Regions from separate parts of the Rhizobium sp. 22-785-1 genome, predicted to be linked through region 1. Evidence: predicted binding sites of a transcription regulator. Region 1 holds the regulator's gene; the other holds the start of a gene.
What was found. The regulator PhoB, encoded in region 1, activates phosphate uptake and scavenging genes when phosphate is short. The targets are predictions, from matches to a motif close to TGTCATNNANCTGTCAT.

Region 1 (9,778 bases):
GCGCTATGCAAGCCCGACCAACGACATGTTCGAAAAGCGCATGTGCCTGCTGGAAGGTGCCGAAGATGCCCGCGCCACGGCATCCGGCATGGCCGCTGTCAGCGCTGCCATTCTCTGCCAGCTGAAGGCCGGCGATCACATCGTTGCGGCCCGCGCGCTTTTCGGTTCCTGCCGCTGGGTGGTAGAAACGCTTGCGCCGAAATACGGCATCGAATGCACGCTGGTCGATGGCCGCGATCTTGCCAACTGGGAAAAGGCGATCAAGCCCAACACCAAGCTGTTCTTCCTCGAAAGCCCAACCAACCCGACGCTGGAAGTGGTGGATATTGCTGGCGTTGCCAAGCTTGCCAACCAGATCGGCGCAAAGGTCGTTGTCGACAACGTGTTTGCGACGCCGCTCTTCCAGAAGCCTCTGGAGCTAGGCGCGCATATCGTCGTTTATTCCGCCACCAAGCATATCGATGGTCAGGGACGCTGCCTCGGCGGCGTGGTGCTGTCGGACAAGAAGTGGATCGAGGAAGAGCTTCAGGATTACTTCCGCCACACTGGCCCAGCACTTTCTCCCTTCAACGCCTGGACGCTGCTGAAGGGTATCGAAACGATGCCACTGCGCGTCAAGCAGCAGACAGAAAATGCCGGCAAGATTGCCGACTTCCTGGCCGACCAGACCAAGGTTGCCAAGGTCATCTATCCGGGCCGGGCCGACCATCCGCAGGCTGATATCATCGCACGGCAGATGTCGGGCGGCTCGACGCTCGTCTGCTTTGAGTTGAAGGGTGGCAAGGAAGCGGCTTTCAAGCTGCAGAATGCTCTGGAAGTCGTCAAGATTTCCAACAATCTCGGCGATGCCAAGAGCCTGATCACCCATCCGGCGACCACGACGCACAAGAACCTGACGGATGAGGCGCGTGCGGAACTCGGCATTTCCGGTGGCACGCTGCGTCTGTCTTGTGGAATCGAGGACACCGACGATCTGCTGGAAGACTTTGCAGCGGCGTTGGCCAAGGTTTCTGCGTGATATAGAGTGCCCGGTGATCGATCACCGGGCTTTATTCTTCATTTTTCCAAGCTTCTGCTCGTCACGCGAGGGCGGCACTAAGGCTTGTATTATTTTAGAGAAACCATGGTTTCTCTACTCTCTTTTTATGATTTTGTGCGTATTGAATGGAGAAACACTCCTGATACGCAACGCTTTTGCCTCGTAACGCATTGAAACTACGTAGTCCCAGTCAACGGACATTCCCGTCCTTCATTCGGTGTAGTAGACTAAAATGCTAGAGCCAGAGACAGCCAAGGTCGCGAACATGTATCGTGCATCGACAAGAGAGATAGAGGTCACCGTCGATCCATATTATCTCGAAGAACAATCGGACCCGGACGATAGCCGCTACGTCTGGGGATACACGGTCGTGATCACGAACAATTCCGACCAGGCTGTGACGCTGGTCAATCGTTATTGGCACATCACCGATCAGACTGGAGTGGTGGACGAAGTTACCGGACCCGGTGTTGTCGGTGAACAGCCATACCTGAGGCCAGGCGATAGCTACGAGTACTCTTCCGGCTGCCCGCTGGACACACCGTCGGGCATGATGTTCGGCCATTATGAAATGGAGACAGACACAGGTGAGGTTTTCACCGTGGATATCCCGGCCTTCTCCCTGGATAGCCCAGGGCTCGCACGGGTATTGAACTGAGCGGGGCTTTCACCCCGCTCTTGAATTTCAAGCCTGCAGCTCTTCGACAGGATAACGATAGGTCGTTGAGCAGAACTCGCAGCTCACCGAAACGACGCCATCTTCCTGGCTGTCTTCGATTTCTTCTGCCGAAAATCCAGACAGCACGCTCTTGATCTTCTCGCGTGAGCAACTGCATTTGTCGATGATCGACTGCGGCTCGTAGATGCGCACGCCCTGCTCGTGGAAGAGCCGGAACAGCAGCCGCTCCACCTGCACCTGTGGATCGGTCAACTCGTCGGTGTCTACCGTGTCGATGAGCGCTACCGCTTCGGTCCATGCGTCGTCGTCGGCTTCCGCGAACGTGCTCTCATCACCGTCGCCACCATGAAGATCGCGGGTGCGCAAACGCTCCGGCGCCTGTGGCAGGAACTGCGCGATGATGCCACCGGCACGCCAGCCACGACGTGGCTTACCCTCGCTGTCGCGGTCGAAAAACTCGGCAACGCCCAAGCGCACCCGCGTCGGCAACTGTTCAGACTGACGGAAGTAAACGCTTGCGATTTCCTCCAGCGATGAACCGTCCAGAGGCACGATGCCCTGATAGGGCTGCATGCCCACGCCCTGATCGATGGTGAAGGCGAGAATGCCGGTGCCAAGAAGCTGCTCGGGCGATGTTTGTCCAGCCGCCGTCGCTTCTGCCAAACGATCTTCATCGAAGCGGGCATAGGCGCGCATGTTTTCCGGCGCGGTAAAATCTGCGACCAGAAGATCGACGGGACCATCGCCCTTGGTCTGCACCGTGAGCTTGCCGGAGAATTTCAGCGACGTGCCGATCAGCGCCGTCAGCACCAAGGCTTCCGCCAGAAGCCGGGCGACAACGGGCGGATAATCATGGCGCTGCAAGATCGCGTTCAAGAGCGGACCGACCTGCACTGCGCGTCCGCGAACGTCTAGCCCTTCCACCTGGAAGGGGACGACCTTATCGTCGCCAGCAAAGTTCATATCATCCAGTTCTACGGTCACGGCCGCCATGGTCCTGCTCCTTCTTACCTGCCGTCCGAAATGCGGATGCGATCGCCACGTTTTCGGTCGCGATCAGCAGGTCTTTTGTGCGGTTCTCGCAAAGATAAAGCGGGGAATGGCAAAACGAAACCATCCCCTGCCCAAATGTCGCGATAAACGATTGATGAAACGCCGCCGTGAACCGGCAGCACTGGTTGGCGTAGAGATGGGGCGTCGCGCTGGAAATTCAAGTTTCCGGCGGCGCCCCTCGCTTTTACCCTAACTCCAGATCAGATGACGCCCATGCACCAGGCAATCACGGCCTTCTGCGCGTGTAGACGGTTTTCCGCCTCATCGAAGACCACCGATTGCGGGCCGTCGATCACCGCATCGGTCACTTCCTCGCCGCGGTGTGCGGGCAGGCAATGCATGAAGAGCGCCTCGCTATTGGCCTTCTTCATCAGGGCTTCATTGACCTGATACGGCTGGAAGATGTTATGGCCGCGCGCCTTGTGCTCCTGGTTCATGGAGACCCAGGTATCGGTGACGATGCAGTCGGAACCGGCGACGGCGCGCTCGGCATCGTGGCACAACATAATCTCGCCGCCATTGTTGCGCGCCCAGTTTAGATACTTGTCCAAGGGTTCAGAGCCCATGGGCACAGCCATGTTCATCTTATAGCCGAAGCGGGCAGAGCCCTCGACCAGCGAATGCAGTACATTGTTGCCGTCGCCCGTCCAGGCAAGGGTCTTGCCCATCACAGGGCCGCGATGCTCTTCGAAGGTCATGATGTCGGCCATGATCTGGCAGGGATGCGTCTCGTCGGTCAGGCCGTTGATGACAGGAACCGTGGCATGTTCGGCAAGCTCCAGCAGACGGTTATGATCGGTCGTGCGGATCATGATAGCGTCCACATAGCGCGACAGAACCTTTGCCGTGTCGCCGATGGTTTCGGCGCGGCCAAGCTGCATTTCAGTGCCGGAGAGAAATAGCGTTTCGCCACCCAGCTGGCGCATGCCGACATCGAAGGACACGCGGGTCCGCGTCGACGGCTTTTCGAAAATCATCGCCAGCATCTTACCGGCGAGCGGCTTGTCCGCCGTTCCGTTCTTGGTCGCGATCTTGCGGCTCTTTGCGTCTTCGAGAATGAGCCGCAGGTCTTGCGAGCCGACGGCCGAAAGGTCGAGAAAATGCTTTGCCATTTAATTTAGTCCCATCAATGCGGGCCACCCTTTACGCCGGCCCTCGATGCGCCTTGTGTCAGGCGCTCTTTGCCAGTTTGGTGGTAAGTGCTTCAGCGGCCTTCTCGATGCGCGCAAGCCCGTCACGCGCTTCTTCAGCGGTGACGACCAGCGGCGGCAACAGGCGGATGACGTTATCGCCCGCCGGCACACCAAGAAGATGTTCTGCGCGCATTGCCTGAAGCAGATCGCCGGAAGGAATCCGCGCCTTGATACCAAGCAGAAGACCTTCGCCACGGATTTCCTCGATGACATCCGGATAGCGATCCTTCAACGAAGCCAATCCTTGGCGGAAGACGAGCGCCACGTCGCGCACGTGCTGGATAAAGCCTTCAGCCAGAACGATATCAAGCACGGCATTGCCAGCGGCCATGGCCAGCGGGTTGCCGCCATAGGTCGTCCCGTGCGAGCCGGCGGTCATGCCGGATGCGGCGTCTGCCGTTGCCAGGCAAGCGCCGAAAGGGAAGCCGCCGCCGATGCCCTTGGCAACCGCCATGATGTCGGGCGTGACGCCGGACCATTCATGCGCAAAAAACTTGCCGGTACGGCCAACGCCAGTCTGCACTTCGTCGAAGATCAACAAGAGGCCGTGCTCTTCGCAAAGCGCCCGCAGCGTACGCAGGAACTCAGGCGCGACGACGCGGATACCGCCCTCACCCTGGATCGGCTCGATCAAAAGGGCTGCCGTTTCAGGCACGATAGCAGCTTTGAGCGCGTCGAGATCACCGAACGGCACCTGATCGAAACCCTCGACCTTGGGGCCGAAACCCTCCAGATATTTGGCCTGGCCGCCAGCCGCGATGGTGGCAAGCGTGCGGCCATGAAACGCGCCTTCAAAGGTGATGATGCGGAATTTTTCCGGGTGGCCGTGGGTGTATTGATAACGGCGTGCGGTCTTGATGGCGCATTCCAGCGCTTCGGCGCCTGAGTTGGTGAAGAACACCTTGTCGGCAAAAGTCGCATCGGTCAGCCGCTTGGCCAGCACTTCCTGACCTGCAACCTCATAAAGGTTGGACAGGTGCCAGACCTTCTCTACCTGCGCCTTCAGAGATTCAACCATATGGGGATGGCTGTGGCCGACGGAGGTCACGGCGACGCCCGCACCGAAATCGAGATATCGCTCGCCGGTTTCCGTGATCAGCCAAACGCCCTCGCCTCGTTCGAAGCGTAAGGGGGCTCTGGAAAACGTATCGAACAACGGCCCGGATTTGGGGGCAGTTTCGGCCATGGCGACATCACTCCTTACGTCAAGTCGGGACAGACGACTGTCAATAGGGCTAGCGGGTTATCCCTGCCCTGAAAATCAAAAATGCCGCCTCGCGGCGGCTTGCATGCTGTCTTCATTGCGAGGTCACTATTGTCACTTCCCCACCTAATGTCAACAAATCTCGGCACTTTCGGGCATTTACAAGCCTTGGTAGGCAAGCTTCCAGCAACCACCAACTGTTGCCTTTCTGACTCACACGGGAAGCAAGTTGGGGAAAACCGGAAAATCGATTCCAGATGATTCCTGCGACTCTTGTCACGGAGTCAACCGACGATTAGGTTAACCGTCAATTACTAGACTGCAATGCGGCGGAACTAGTCACCTACAATCTGGCAAATGGCCTGCGCGTGGTTCACTCCACGGCATCGTAGGTGGATTCTGCCCGAAACAACGCGACGAGCGGAGAAGCGGCATGAACTGGACGGACGAACGAGTAGAAAAACTCAAGAGATTATGGTCCGAAGGGCTTAGCGCAAGCCAGATCGCAGCACAACTGGGCGGTGTGAGCCGCAATGCCGTCATCGGCAAGGTTCACCGCCTGAACCTGCCAGGTCGCGCCAAGGCTGGCGGCACGGTCGCCACGTCGCGCCCTGCGCCTAAGCGTCCTGCAGCAGCGCCGCGCCCAGCAAGCTACACGGCTGCTCCGGCCCGTGTCGCAACGAGCCGTCCTGCACCTGCACGCACCACTGGCGCTCTCGCGTTCAAGGAAGACATGGAGATCGACGCGGTCGAGCCCATGGAATATGTCCGCTCTTCCAACAATGTCGTCATCCCGATCTCGCGTCGCCTGACACTGACGGAGCTGACCGAACGTACCTGCAAGTGGCCCGTCGGTGACCCGCTCAAGGACGACTTCCACTTCTGTGGCTGCGAAGCAGCTGAAGCGTCGCCTTATTGCAAGTTCCACGCGAAAATGGCTTACCAGCCGGTGAGCGAACGCCGTAAGGCGTAAGGCTCAGTTTCAAGACCATTTCGAAAAGCGGGCTTCGGCCCGCTTTTTTTGTGCGTTCCTTCAAGCGTTTCCTCGATCCAATTGGTCCAGACTTGCCTGCAGCAGCGATCATGCGCAGACTACCACCATGAACGCGATCGACACGCTCTACGACTATATCTCGGTCCTATGGACGAAGGTGGTCAAAACGCCCTTCCCTCCGATCCCGCGCCGCGCACGCGGCGACGGGACGGTATATGTCGAATGGCGACGGGGTCGCTACTGGCTGATCTGCGAAGAGCGTGGCGAGGAGTATTGGCGGCGCGAGGCGAACGACATGGACGATGCCGCGTTCCAACTGATGTCGATCGTCTCGAGCGCGTTGGTGCGCGATCGAGAGCTTGAGTTTCGGCAAAAGCAAGCCGGTCGCTCTGGCGATCCTGAGCGCTACTCGCGCTGGAACTGGATGTATCAGGAAATCGAGCTGATGAACGACATCAAGGAGAGTTATGGCGCTCGAACCAGAGCCCACTATGAGGAGGTGCTGGAACGCAGCCCGCTATCGCAGGACGAAATAGACGCCGCGCGCTATCCCCTTCCTACCTCAAGATCTGACGCCTCGTAGCCATATGCTGGAGGCTGCTGCGTCAGAAAATCGGAGCGCTAGCCATGATAGAAAGCGCTCCCTAAGGCAATCAGGCTTCCATGGAATATCCGGCACCGCGAACGGTACGGATCACATCCTGCATGCTTGAGAAGTTCAGTGCCTTGCGCAGGCGACCGACATGGACGTCTACCGTGCGTTCATCCACGTAGATGTCATGTCCCCAGACGCCATCGAGAAGCTGAGATCTGGAGAAGACGCGTCCCGGCGACGTCATCAGGAACTCCAACAGACGGAACTCGGTCGGCCCAAGGCGGACTTCGCGGCTCTTGCGGTGAACGCGGTGCGTCTCGCGATCGAGTTCAATATCGCCGCATTTCAGCACGGAGGATAGAACCTCGGGCTTGGCGCGGCGCAACATCGCCTTGACGCGTGCCATCAGCTCTGGCGTGGAAAAGGGCTTGACGACGTAATCGTCAGCGCCCGTTGCCAGACCGCGCACCCGTTCGCTTTCCTCGCCGCGTGCCGTCAGCATGATGATCGGCAGACGCTCGGTTTCGGGCCGCATACGCAGGCGACGGCAAAGCTCGATGCCGGAGACGCCCGGCAACATCCAGTCAAGGATGAGAAGATCCGGCGTGCGCTCCTGGAGGCGGATTTCCGCCTCGTCGCCACGCGGAATAGTGTCGACGTCATAGCCTTCGGATTCGAGATTGTAACGCAGGAGGACGCTCAGCGCCTCCTCATCTTCGACAACGGCGATTTTCGGCACCATGGCTCCAGATCCTATCTGCCGCTTACTCGGTCACAGCGCCGAGCGTGTTGGAACTATCGTCCTTCGGACGCTCACCTGCAGGCTGGCTGCCGGTGGTCATGTAGTAGATGGTCTCGGCAATGTTGGTCGCGTGGTCGCCTACACGCTCGATGTTCTTGGCGCAGAACAGAAGATGCGTGCAGGTGGTGATGTTGCGCGGATCTTCCATCATGTAGGTCAGAAGCTCGCGGAAGAGCGAGGTGTACATGGCGTCGATCTCTTCATCGCGCTCGCGGATGGCCTGGGCCTTTTCCGCCGAACGCGTGGAGTAGACGTCCAGCACTTCCTTCAGCTGAACCAGCGCCAGTTCCGAAAGGTGCTCCAGGCCACGCGCCAGTTTACGCGGAACGCCGGTGCCTGCCACTGCAATGACGCGCTTGGCGGTGTTCTTGCCCAGATCGCCGACGCGCTCGAGGTCTGCGGCGATGCGCAGCGAACCGATGATTTCGCGCAGGTCTGCGGCCATCGGCTGACGCTTCGCGATCGTCACGATCGCCTTGTCGCCGATTTCACGCTCGGCGTGATCGAGGATCGTATCGTCGGAGATGACCTTCTGCGCCAAGGCCGCATCGGAATTGACGAGCGCGCGCACGGCGTCGGCGCACATCTGCTCGGCCAGTCCGCCCATTTCGGCGATCCGGCGGCTGAGGAACTTCAGCTCCTCGTCATAGGCTGACATGATGTGGGAATGTGTCGGCATAGTCGTAATCTCCAGTTTCGAAACGCCCTGTCGCAAGCCTTTTGTTGGCTCAAGCGACAGGCGCGGTGGGATGCGCGGGCAACAGCAGGATCAGCCGAAACGACCCATGATATAGTCCTGGGTACGCTGGTCATCCGGGTTGGTGAACATCTTGTCCGTATCGTTCTCCTCGACCAGATGACCGAGGTGGAACATGGCGGTGCGCTGGGACACGCGAGCGGCCTGCTGCATCGAGTGGGTCACGATGACGATGGTGTAGTTGGCGCGAAGCTCGTGGATCAGTTCCTCGACCTTGGCAGTCGCGATCGGGTCGAGCGCCGAGCAGGGCTCATCCATCAGGATGACTTCCGGCGAAACGGCAACAGCACGCGCGATGCACAGGCGCTGCTGCTGACCACCGGAAAGACCGGTACCGGACTCATGCAAGCGGTCCTTGGCTTCGTTCCAGAGACCTGCCTTCTGCAAGCTAGACTCGACGATCTGATCCATATCCGCCTTGTTGCGGGCAAGACCATGGATGCGCGGGCCGTAGGCGATGTTTTCGTAGATCGACTTCGGGAACGGGTTCGGCTTCTGGAACACCATGCCCACACGCGCGCGAAGCTCGACGACGTCGATTGCAGGATCGTAGATGTCTTCACCGTCGAGCGTGATCTGGCCGGTCACGCGGCAACCGTCGATGGTGTCGTTCATGCGGTTCAATGTGCGCAGGAAGGTGGACTTGCCACAACCGGATGGGCCGATGAGTGCCGTTACGGTGTTTTCGCGAACATTGAGGTTCACATCGTAAAGGGCGCGCTTCTCGCCGTAGTAGACGGAGACGTCCTTGCCGATCATCTTATAGGAAACTTCATTCATTTTCTTGTCCAGCGCCTTTTCAACTGCTGCTTCCGACAACATGTTCATTGTTCCGTTCTCCCTTGGTTCTTCGCATTTTCAGACGGAAACCCGGTATCCACTTTTCTCAAAATGCTTTTACCAGCGACGCTCGAAGCGGCGACGCAGGAGGATTGCGCCCACATTCATCACAAGGAGGAACATAAGCAGGATGATGATAGCGCCAGACGTTCTCTCGACAAAGGCGCGTTCGGCTTCGTTTGCCCACATGTAGATCTGAACCGGCAGCGCTGTTGCAGGATCGAGCGGCGTCGTCGGGTAGTTGGCGACGAAGGCCACCATGCCGATGAGAAGCAGTGGAGCTGTTTCGCCAAGGGCGTGTGCGAGACCGATGATGGTACCGGTCAGGATGCCGGGCATGGCGAGAGGCAGCACGTGGTGGAAGATGGTCTGCATCTTCGATGCGCCAAGACCGAGTGCGGCTGCGCGGATAGACGGCGGCACGGCCTTCAAGGCTGCACGCGTCGCGATAATGATCGTGGGCAGCGTCATCAATGTGAGCACCAGACCGCCGACGAGCGAAGCCGAGCGCGGGAAGCCCATGAAGTTGATGAACACCGAAAGACCGAGCAGACCGTAAACGATAGAGGGTACCGCCGCCAGATTGTTGATGTTGACCTCGATAAGGTCCGTCAGGCGGTTC
Region 2 (9,778 bases), on a different contig from region 1:
AAGCTGAAGGACAGCATTCCCTGCCCCATTCCCGTTTTTTTGAAAACGAGCGATCCACCGCCGCGCTTCCGTTGCTGAAAATACAAAAGCGTTCGTAGCTTGCAATCGACAAACCGATTTATGACCACTTCTCACAGGTGCTTCACATAACGATGTTGCTCAAAAAACACATTCCGGTTGGATCCGGTCTTTATAGTTTAAAGATTCGTTAATAAAATCAGCGGGAAAGCAGTCGCATGAGGTGATGGTGTGGTCGCTTCGCCGCAACTCACACTCACTCACTTCCTACATATTGCGCCCCCTACCGATAGCCGTCCTCTTTCAATTTATGAGGATCGGCTTGCGAAGACAGCTGAGAAAAAGAGCGTCCCGGAGAGAATCGTCTCCTTCTACTCAGCGGAGAATCACGCCTGTTCATTTCTGATTCGGATAAGTCTTCGTTCTTCCGTTTGCCAATCTTCATCGCTGACACTGAAAAACGGCGCTCAAACACTCTTTTTCCAATCTCTCTGTAAAAGCGCTTGCATTCGTTTTTCTTACGCAATAATCAGGCGGCACCGGAGAGGTGGCCGAGTGGTCGAAGGCGCTCCCCTGCTAAGGGAGTATACGTCAAAAGCGTATCGAGGGTTCGAATCCCTTCCTCTCCGCCATCGCCCAATTTATCCCGCACGATAATTTGCTGCTGAATATCTTGAGTGTATTTGAAATAAGATGTTCAAAGATGCCTCTCCCAGAAGCGTTCACGCACGCACCCTGAACTGAAACTCATCCACCCATATTGAGCGGATCCCACAGGCCAGTTGGTCTGGGCGAGCCAACGGGACCACCGATGATTACGGATTCATTCCCCGTTGACGACCATTAGGGCCGGAATACCGAGTTGCGGGATAAGATTGGATGCACGGGGCTTGGTTCTTGTACCCCATGCCGGGGCGCGTCACTTGCGAACGTTCATTGCCGGAGGGGCATTGTCGATGAAAATTTCGAGATTGATGACGACCATATTGCCTCTTGCCTCGTTTGGCAGCGCTGCCGCGGAGCTTAAGCGCGATAGAATCGCGCCTGATTCGTCCAGGCAGAAGGAGCCGTTGTTAGTAAATGGTTGAACCGGGGTCTTTAACTACATCGCTACGGATGTAGGGTTAGCAGCAGTCGCTCTGAAATGCGCTTCATTCCTGGGCGGCAAGGCCTCCGACAACGATAGCTATTCTCCATAGTGATGTGTTCGAACGCCAAGAGGGCCTTGCCACTGCGCTTTCCCTGATCCATTCGATATCGAATTTCACGACAATCACACGATCAGGCGTGGTCGAAAAATCTTAGCCGAGGAGACCAAACGCAAACCACTATGCCAGCGTCCCGCAGGATGTGGTGTCATTTGCGGGAGCCTCCACTGAGTCGGACATCCCCCATAGGACCAAAAGTTACGCCGTTTCATCTTCGTCCGTTATGGAACATTATCTAATTTGGTCGCGTTATCGCCTCGGAAACAACATGAGGTGATTTCAAATGGCACAGACCAAACTGAACGTCGTTGAAGATTCCGTCGAGAACCAGATCGCGGAATTGCGCTCGCAGATCGCTTCGCTCTCGAAGTCCGTCTCGTCCCGCGCGAGCGAGTTTTCGGGCGAAGCTTCGGATTTTGTCGATGAAGCAAAAGGCAGAGTGCAGCGCGTCGCGCAGAATGCGGCGCAGACCGTTAAAGCGCAGAGCCACAATGTCGTTGAGGCTGTTAAAGAAAATCCCGGCACTGCCACGTCGCTTTTGACAGTCGTCGGCGCGCTCGGCTTCGCACTGGGATACTTCGTCGCGAACGCATCGACTCAGCACAACAGCAGCAGCATTTATCGCTGGCGCTAACGGGCATTATGCTCAGGGCAGGAAGGTTCGTCCTCCTGCCCTTATTTTTGCTTGAAGATGGAGATGTTCTCTTGGACCTTCCGCACCAGATCGATAAAGCCCTCCAGGCATTCGCCGATGAACGCGGACTGGATAAACAGGAAGCGCTCTACCGTATCTTGAGAGAACGGCTTATTGAAGAGGGCCACCTTTCTTCGGGCGAAGAAGGGATTCCGCCGGAAAAGTTGAATGCCAGCAACGACGATTGATGATCAGTAGCCGGACGCTTTTGCCGCCAGCGACCCGCCTTTATATCTAGCGGCGAGTTTCTTCAAAACGTTTGAGAATTCAAATACGTCAGCACCAACGGCGACGAATGAAGCACCTAGCTCAAGGTATCTCTTATTGTACGATTCGTTGAACGTCAGGATTCCAGCGGCCTTGCCGGCAGCGACGATCTTACGAATCGCGCCCTCAATGACCGACTGAACCTCGGGCTCATCTATCTTTCCGAGATACCCCATGTCGGCGGCCAGATCGGCCGGACCGATGAAGATGCCGTCCACTCCCTCTACTTCCAGAATATTATCGAGATCGGCAATAGCAGCGCGTGTCTCGGCCTGGATCAGCAGACATACGCTGTCCGACGCCGTCTGATTATAGTCTGGAATGCTACCAAAAGCAGACGCGCGAGCCACTACAGCCCCCATCCCACGAATTCCTCTCGGCGGATAATGCATTGCAGATACCAGCGACTTCGCCTGCGCGGCAGAATCGACCATGGGAACGAGAAGCGTTCTCGCTCCAGCGTCAAGCATCTGCTTGATGATCCAGCTTTCTCCCATTGGAACGCGCACGACCGGTTCGGCGGAAGACGTCTCGAGTGCGCGCAACTGATCGATAATGCTGCGCAAATCGTTCGGGCCATGTTCTCCGTCGATCACCAGCCAATCGAACCCAGCGGTACCAGCGATCTCCGCCGCAATTGCCTCCCCCATGTCCAGCCAGAGGCCTATTTGCGGTTCACCGCGATGGATGGCATTTTTGAAGCGATTTTCAGCGGCGCGCATGTCAGTCCTCATGTCAAAAGCGATTTCAGGTCGGCGGCAGGATCCTCAAGGATCGCACGGTTGAGCGGGGAGTCCGTGTCGAGCGCTTTCTTGCCGGTCACATAGGCCTTGGCGTCATTGATAGCATCGACAGCGACGAACCGGCCTTGCTTGAAGTACCATATGGAGCGGCTTCCCGCTCGTTGGCCGGAACGGAGCACTGTCTCGTCGTAACCCGCGTTAAAGCCAGCAATCTGCAGCTTCACGTCATACTGATCCGACCAGAACCACGGCTTTGGCAGATAAGGCCTTTCTTCGCCTGAAAGCACGAGCGCTGCAGCCTCCGCCTGATCGACCGCATTCTGCACCGACTCCAAACGAACCGCCGCACCATTCATTGGCAAAACTGCGCAGTCGCCCATAGCGTGGATGTCGAAATCGGAGGTGCGGGTAAACTCATCGACGATGACACCATTGCCCACTGCCAAGCCCGACTCACGGGCCAAGCGGTCATTGGGAGTAACACCAATGCCGGCTATCACGAAGTCGACGTCCAGTGACGAACCGTCCGAAAGCTCTGCTTTCTTTACACGCCCACCCTCTCCATCAAGTCGCACAAGACCTGTATTTTCTCGAACGGAAACCCCTTTCGATACATGCAGGTCGCGCATAATGGCGGCTGTTTCAGCCGAGGCGACTCGTTGAAGAATCCGGTCGGCCATTTCGATGAGCGTAACATCAAGCCCAAGTTGACGCGCTACTGCTGCGGCCTCCAGTCCGATGTAGCCGCCGCCTATGACCAACAACCGCCGACCCGGCTGCATTTCCACCCTCAGCCGATCGGCATCGCGCTTGTCTCGGACGGTCAAGACTCCGTCCAGATCGCCGCCGACGCCCGCGGGCAGCAAACGAGGCGCCGCACCTGTTGCCAGTGCGAGCTTATCGTAAGCCAGCACGGAGCCATCCTGCATCCGGACAGTCTTCGCCTTGCGGTCGATTTCCTCGACCCATGTGGAGAGTCGGATCTCGACATTATTGTCTAAGAACCATTGAGAAGATCGGAATTCCAGCCGATCGAAACTCATTTCGCCCATGAGATATTTCTTGGACAAAGGCGGACGCTGATAGGGAAGAACCTCTTCCGAACCGATGATGGTGATGGGACGATCGTCCTTTAAAGCACGAAGCTTGGCAGCGAGAGCGAAGGCTGCCTGCCCAGCGCCGATAATGACCAGTCTGCCCGCCATCTGAAATGCTCCACCCGAACCTGCGTCTTCCGTATCGAAGCAGGCGTAACGACAAGTACGCTTCACGTCAACCACGTGCGAGGCGTCTACCGGCGGCGGTTCTATAAGCTCCAAGCAACCTTCTGGAGATAATAATGTTCTACCAACGTCACAGAAGACCAGTTCGCTCGGCGCATGCCGTGGCAAAATGGGACAGACATACGGCATTTTACGAATTGCCTTCAGAATCCGGCAACTCGGCAGGCGTATCATTCAAGGACGAGAAGAGACAATCGGGAGGTTGTCATGACACTCAATATAGACATCAAGACAAAAGGTGCCGTTCCACAAGACGAGATGTATGAAAAATATGTGATCGACCGACCCGGTAAGATCACGTTCATCGGCCATCATCTCAGCACCAGCAACACGATGCGGTGTCTCATCCGCAAGATTTCTCTTTACGGAGCGGACATCGAAGTCAGCCCTCATCTCGATCTTCCCAGCAATTTCTATCTCGAGATTATCGGTATACGCGACGAAATTGGCTGCACGCTGATCCGGAGAGAAGAGGAAAACGCTTCTGTCGGTTTCAACATGCTGATCGATCCCGAGTTTCTGCACCATATCCGCCGCTTGAGCTTCGAGACGTCGCTCTGACAACGACGCGACCTAGAGTCGACAGCGAAAAATACGCTCAAAATAGCGGCATAGATGTCGGCCTGCCTTGCGCAGGCCAATTTTGTTTCTATTGTGAGGCCATCCGCTTCAAGAAACACGGAACCCACTGAAATGTCCGCATTTTCGCGCTTCACTCCCCTTGCCGCCTCGCTTCCATCCACGGTCCCTTTCGTTGGTCCTGAAGCGATAGAGCGCAACAGAAAACTGGCAGTCAAAGCGCGTATCGGCGCCAATGAAAGCGGCTTTGGACCCTCACCTTCCGTGCTCGAGGCAATGCGCAATGCCGCTGGCGAAACATGGATGTATACCGATCCGGAAAATTACGAGTTGCGTGAAGCGCTCGCCATCCATCACGGCATTTCGCGAGGCAATATCGCCATTGGAAGTGGTGTGGACGGACTGCTGGGTGAAATCGTTCGGTTGGTGGTGGAACCGGGTACGCCGGTCGTCACGTCTTTCGGTGGATACCCGACGTTCAATTACCATGTGAACGGCTATGGTGGCCGGTTGGTAACGACGCCCTATCTTGATGACCACGAGAACCTCGATGGACTGCTCGATCTCGTCATAAAGGAAAATGCGCCGCTGGTTTATTTCGCAAACCCCGACAATCCTATGGGCAGTTGGTGGGACGCAAACGAGGTGCTGACCTTTGCCAAGGCGCTGCCGGAAACATGCCTGCTGATTCTCGATGAGGCCTACTGCGAAACGGCACCGGAAAGTGCGGTACCCAGCGTCCGCGCCATGATCGGTATGCCGAATGTTTTACGCATGCGGACTTTTTCCAAAGCATATGGTCTTGCCGGTGCGCGCGTCGGTTATGCGATCGGCACACTCGGCAATGCGCAAGCATTCGACAAGATTCGCAATCACTTCGGCATGTCTCGGGTTTCGATCGCAGCGGCGCTGGCAGCACTTAACGATCAAGTCTATCTGCGCGACGTTGTGAAGCGCATCGCCAATGCCCGCGAGCGTATTTCCACGATTGCACGGCAAAACGGTCTTTCGCCCCTCCCCTCAGCGACGAACTTCGTTGCTATCGACTGTCACAAAGACGGCGTCTATGCAAAATCCATCGTGGACGGATTAATGGAGCATGGCGTCTTCATCCGCATGCCGGGCGTGGAACCGCTCAACCGCTGTATCCGAGTGAGCGCTGGCCCGGACGACAAGCTCGACCTTTTCGCCGAGGCTCTGCCGAAAGTCTTGAAAGCGATCGGCTGACAATCAAACAAGAAAAAACCGTGCCGGCCTTGTTTCTGCCGGTCACGGTTTTGATCTCTCGTTGCAAGCATGCGGCGTTGCCGTCGGCGTTTGCGGTATCATGGGTGTCTCGACCGGGACTGGAGGTTACCAGTCGAAACCACTGGCGATCTTCTAATCGCTCCGTCTTTTTGAAATCGTCTTCTTGGAATTCAGTGCGTGGTCATCCAGTCGCGGGCAGCGCGAAGGGCTGCAGCGAGGTCTGCTTTGGTCATGTTGCGGGCAAGATCGGCGCGTAGCGATGCAGCTCTTTCTGAACCCTTGATGGCTGCGATATTCAGCCACTTATGGGCGGCAATGAGATCCACCGGGCAGCCCCGGCCTGTTGCATAGATCAGGCCGAGATTGCAGAAGACATCCGCGCGGCTTTGTCCACCGGCAACTGCCAACTCGATATCGCGCATTTCAAATCTTGCCATTTTTCTAGTCCCTGTTTGCCCGTATTCTTCCTGTTTGTCCGCTTCTCTGCGAAAGCTTTTTCAGCTTTGGAGCGCTACCGTCTTCTGCGGCTTTTTCGTCTCCGGCTGTCGTCAGGTTGTTCCTGCTCTTTGTTGAGCTCACTATGCCAAACGGCCTTCAACGGGCGCTTAAAATCCATGATTAACGGGGGCCAAATAAAGTCCAAACGATTGGTAAAATTGGATTTTTGTTAAATATGGGAAGGCCTGCAAATTAAGGGTTTTCGCTGCAATTTTACGAAAAGTTTACGGATGGATTTAAACGCTCTGCTAACCACGGCAGAAGCTTGCGTTTTTGGGGTGCGACACATTTGGTCTTCGGACACACCAAAAATTCTTCATCCGCCCCGCCTTCAGGTTTCCTTTTACGTGAACGTCAACTATAAAGGTGTCCATTCGCACTGGAGTTGCGAAAGCCACGGGCAGCACTGCGCTGCCGTGCCTTTATTGGATTGGGAGGTCCATATGAAGAAATTGACGATTCTCACAGGTCTGGCATTTTTGATCAGCACCAATGTCTTTGCTGCCGAAGCCATCGAAGGCAACTGGAAGACAGCGAGCGGTGAGACCGCAGCAATCGCAAAGTGCGGCTCTGCCTTCTGTGTGACGCTGAAGACGGGAAAACATGCCGGCAAGCAGATCGGCAAGATGACGGGCAGCGGCAACAGCTACTCGGGTGAAATTACCGACCCGGCAGCCGACAAGACCTATAGCGGCTCCGGCACGGTGTCGGGCAATTCCCTCAGCATGAAGGGTTGCGTGTTGAAGGTGCTGTGTAAATCGCAGACCTGGACAAGACTATAAGGATCAAAAAGGGCAGCCAAGCGCTGCCCTTATTCACCACAAGAAGATGGTCGCAAGATCGAGGGCCATCAGGACACTCCTGCCATCGCGTTCAAGAAGCGATGGCGCAGGGGCCGGGCGTTATTTTCCAGCCATCTCGTTTCCGAGCAGGCTGACTTTCTCCCAGCAAGCCGTGGTGCCCAATCGCGCGTTCAAATAAAAGGCTGCGGGTAGAACGCTTGCGACGCTTCTGGGTGACATTCGCAGCAATTTGTCCATTCAAGGGGTCGAATGCGACCGGCCACTGCCACTCAGTCATCTTCCCCACACCAGCTTGGTCGCATGAGAGACGCAACCTGAAGAGGTACGCTGCCTATCAATCCGTCACATCGCTGTAATAAACCCGCTTTAGTTGCTCGCTGAAAATATCCCGTAGTAAGCAAACGGAGAGCGCCATGACCAACATCGACACAAGCAAGCTCAGCTGGGACGAGTGGGACGAGCTGCAAAATCCCCCGCCAGCCGTGACTGATTTCGACCGCGTCGTCGAATCCGCCGTCTCGCGTCGCGGTTTCCTCGGTGGTTTGCTGGCCTTTGGCTCTGCGGCCGCGGCTCTTGGCACACTTGGCAATCTTGCGACCTCGACGTCAGCTCAAGCGCAGGAAGCTACCTCTCGCTTTCCATTCAAGCCGGTGCTCGCCGCAACCGATCACACTGTCCATGTGCCGGAAGGCTATAGCTGGAAGCCGCTTGCCAAGTGGGGTCAGCCACTGTTCCCCAACGTGGCCGATATCGACCCTACAAAAGGCGTCAGCGTTGAAAACTCAGACAAGGTTTTCGGAGAGAACACCGATGGCATGGAGCTTTTCGTCGTCGGCAGCCATCAGTTGATCGCGGTAAACCACGAATATGTAAACAACGAAACCAACCTGCCCCACCGCGAAAAAGGCATGCCAGCGAATCTGGATGAGGTGAAGATCCTGCAGCACATGCAAGGTGTCACCGTCATGGAAGTGGCGGAAGGCAAGGACGGCTGGGAGATCGTCGTCGGCAGCCCGTTCAACCGTCGTATCCACCACAACACGCCCATGAAGCTTTCCGGTCCTGCTGCCGGCTCGGAACTCGTCAAGACAGCAGCCGACCCGAAAGGTGTAGACTGTCTTGGCACCTTCAACAATTGCGGCGCAGGCCGCACGCCATGGGGCACCTATCTGACCTGCGAAGAAAACTTCAACGGCTATTTCGGCTCCACTGAGCCCAACTTCAAAATGCCGGATGACTTCAAGCGCTATGGCATCGCTGCCGAGACGCGCTATGGCTATGAGAAGTTCGACGAGCGTTTCGATGTCTCGAAGAATCCGAACGAGCCGCGCCGCGCTGGCTATGTAGTGGAAATTGATCCGTCCAATGCCACCTCTACGCCGATCAAGCGCACCGCACTTGGGCGCATCAAGCATGAAAACGCTGCTGTTGTGGTGGCGCGTGATGGTCGCGTCGTCGTTTACATGGGCGATGATGAGCGCGGTGAATTCCTCTACAAGTTCGTTTCCAGCGGCATCTATGTTCCAGGCGGCGACACGTCCAAGCTGCTAGACGAAGGCACGCTCCATGTTGCCAAGTTCACCGATGATGGCAATGGCGAATGGCTAGCTCTGACGCCGCAATCGACGGGTATGAAGATGGACGAAATCTGCGTCTTTACCCGTCAGGCCGCATCCAAGGTTGGCGCCACGACCATGGACCGCCCGGAGTGGGTCGCCATCAACCCGGTTGCTATTGAAGCCTATTGCGCGCTGACCAACAACAGCCGCCGCGGCGAGGTGAAAGACGGAAAGATTCGCACCAATGCAGGCGGTGACGTGATGGCCGTCAACGCGGCTAATCCGCGTGAGAAGAATGAGTACGGCCAAATCGTTCGCTGGTATCCTGCCAATGACGATCATGCCGACGGCAAATTCAAGTGGGATCTCTTCTGCATGGCTGGCAATCCGGATGTGCATAAGGATTCTTACGCTGGCTCCTCCAACATCAACTCCGGCAACATGTTCAACTCCCCGGACGGAATGATGTTCGATTCGACCGGTCTGCTCTGGATCCAGACCGACGGAGAAGATAGCAACGAGGGCGATTTCGCCGGTCAAGGCAATAACCAGATGCTGGCGGGCGATCCGGTTACTGGCCGGATCGAGCGCTTCTTGACGGCGCCAAAAGGGTCGGAAGTGACCGGTCAGACTTGGTCTGCCGACAAGCGCACCCACTTCGTCGGCATCCAGCATCCCGACGCTCCTTTCCCCGATGGTGAGGGTAAATTGCCACGCTCCACAATCATCGCCATCAAGCGCGACGACAACGCGATGATCGGCTAAGGCTCACGCTAACGCCATGAAACGAAGGCGCCCTTCCTGCGGCGCCTTTTTTCTTACCGACATGCCGGCACTGAGTGCTTCGTGTCGCGGCGGCCTGCCGAAATTTGAGGGCT

Region 2: a site for PhoB is predicted at 7,682-7,698, ahead of ACQZ5M_RS16865 (PhoX family protein). Genes of this name have one in related genera too.

Annotation. Positions count from the first base shown of each region.
Region 1 is NZ_JBNWDI010000002.1:312,130-321,907, forward strand. Features, by position in the region: gene ACQZ5M_RS06215 (O-succinylhomoserine sulfhydrylase) at 1-1,018, shown strand, start outside; gene apaG (Co2+/Mg2+ efflux protein ApaG) at 1,305-1,697, shown strand; gene ACQZ5M_RS06225 (Hsp33 family molecular chaperone) at 1,725-2,711, opposite strand; gene argF (ornithine carbamoyltransferase) at 2,972-3,883, opposite strand; gene ACQZ5M_RS06235 (aspartate aminotransferase family protein) at 3,942-5,150, opposite strand; gene ACQZ5M_RS06240 (GcrA family cell cycle regulator) at 5,602-6,141, shown strand; gene ACQZ5M_RS06245 (hypothetical protein) at 6,269-6,745, shown strand; gene phoB (phosphate regulon transcriptional regulator PhoB) at 6,816-7,499, opposite strand; gene phoU (phosphate signaling complex protein PhoU) at 7,522-8,238, opposite strand; gene pstB (phosphate ABC transporter ATP-binding protein PstB) at 8,329-9,144, opposite strand; gene pstA (phosphate ABC transporter permease PstA) at 9,214-9,778, opposite strand, start outside.
Region 2 is NZ_JBNWDI010000008.1:169,920-179,697, reverse strand. Features, by position in the region: tRNA gene ACQZ5M_RS16910 (tRNA-Ser) at 560-650, shown strand; gene ACQZ5M_RS16905 (hypothetical protein) at 1,510-1,860, shown strand; gene ACQZ5M_RS16900 (hypothetical protein) at 1,932-2,108, shown strand; gene ACQZ5M_RS16895 (HpcH/HpaI aldolase/citrate lyase family protein) at 2,112-2,909, opposite strand; gene ACQZ5M_RS16890 (NAD(P)/FAD-dependent oxidoreductase) at 2,918-4,135, opposite strand; gene ACQZ5M_RS16885 (hypothetical protein) at 4,421-4,774, shown strand; gene ACQZ5M_RS16880 (pyridoxal phosphate-dependent aminotransferase) at 4,907-6,019, shown strand; gene ACQZ5M_RS16875 (sel1 repeat family protein) at 6,211-6,477, opposite strand; gene ACQZ5M_RS16870 (DUF2147 domain-containing protein) at 6,982-7,320, shown strand; gene ACQZ5M_RS16865 (PhoX family protein) at 7,755-9,665, shown strand.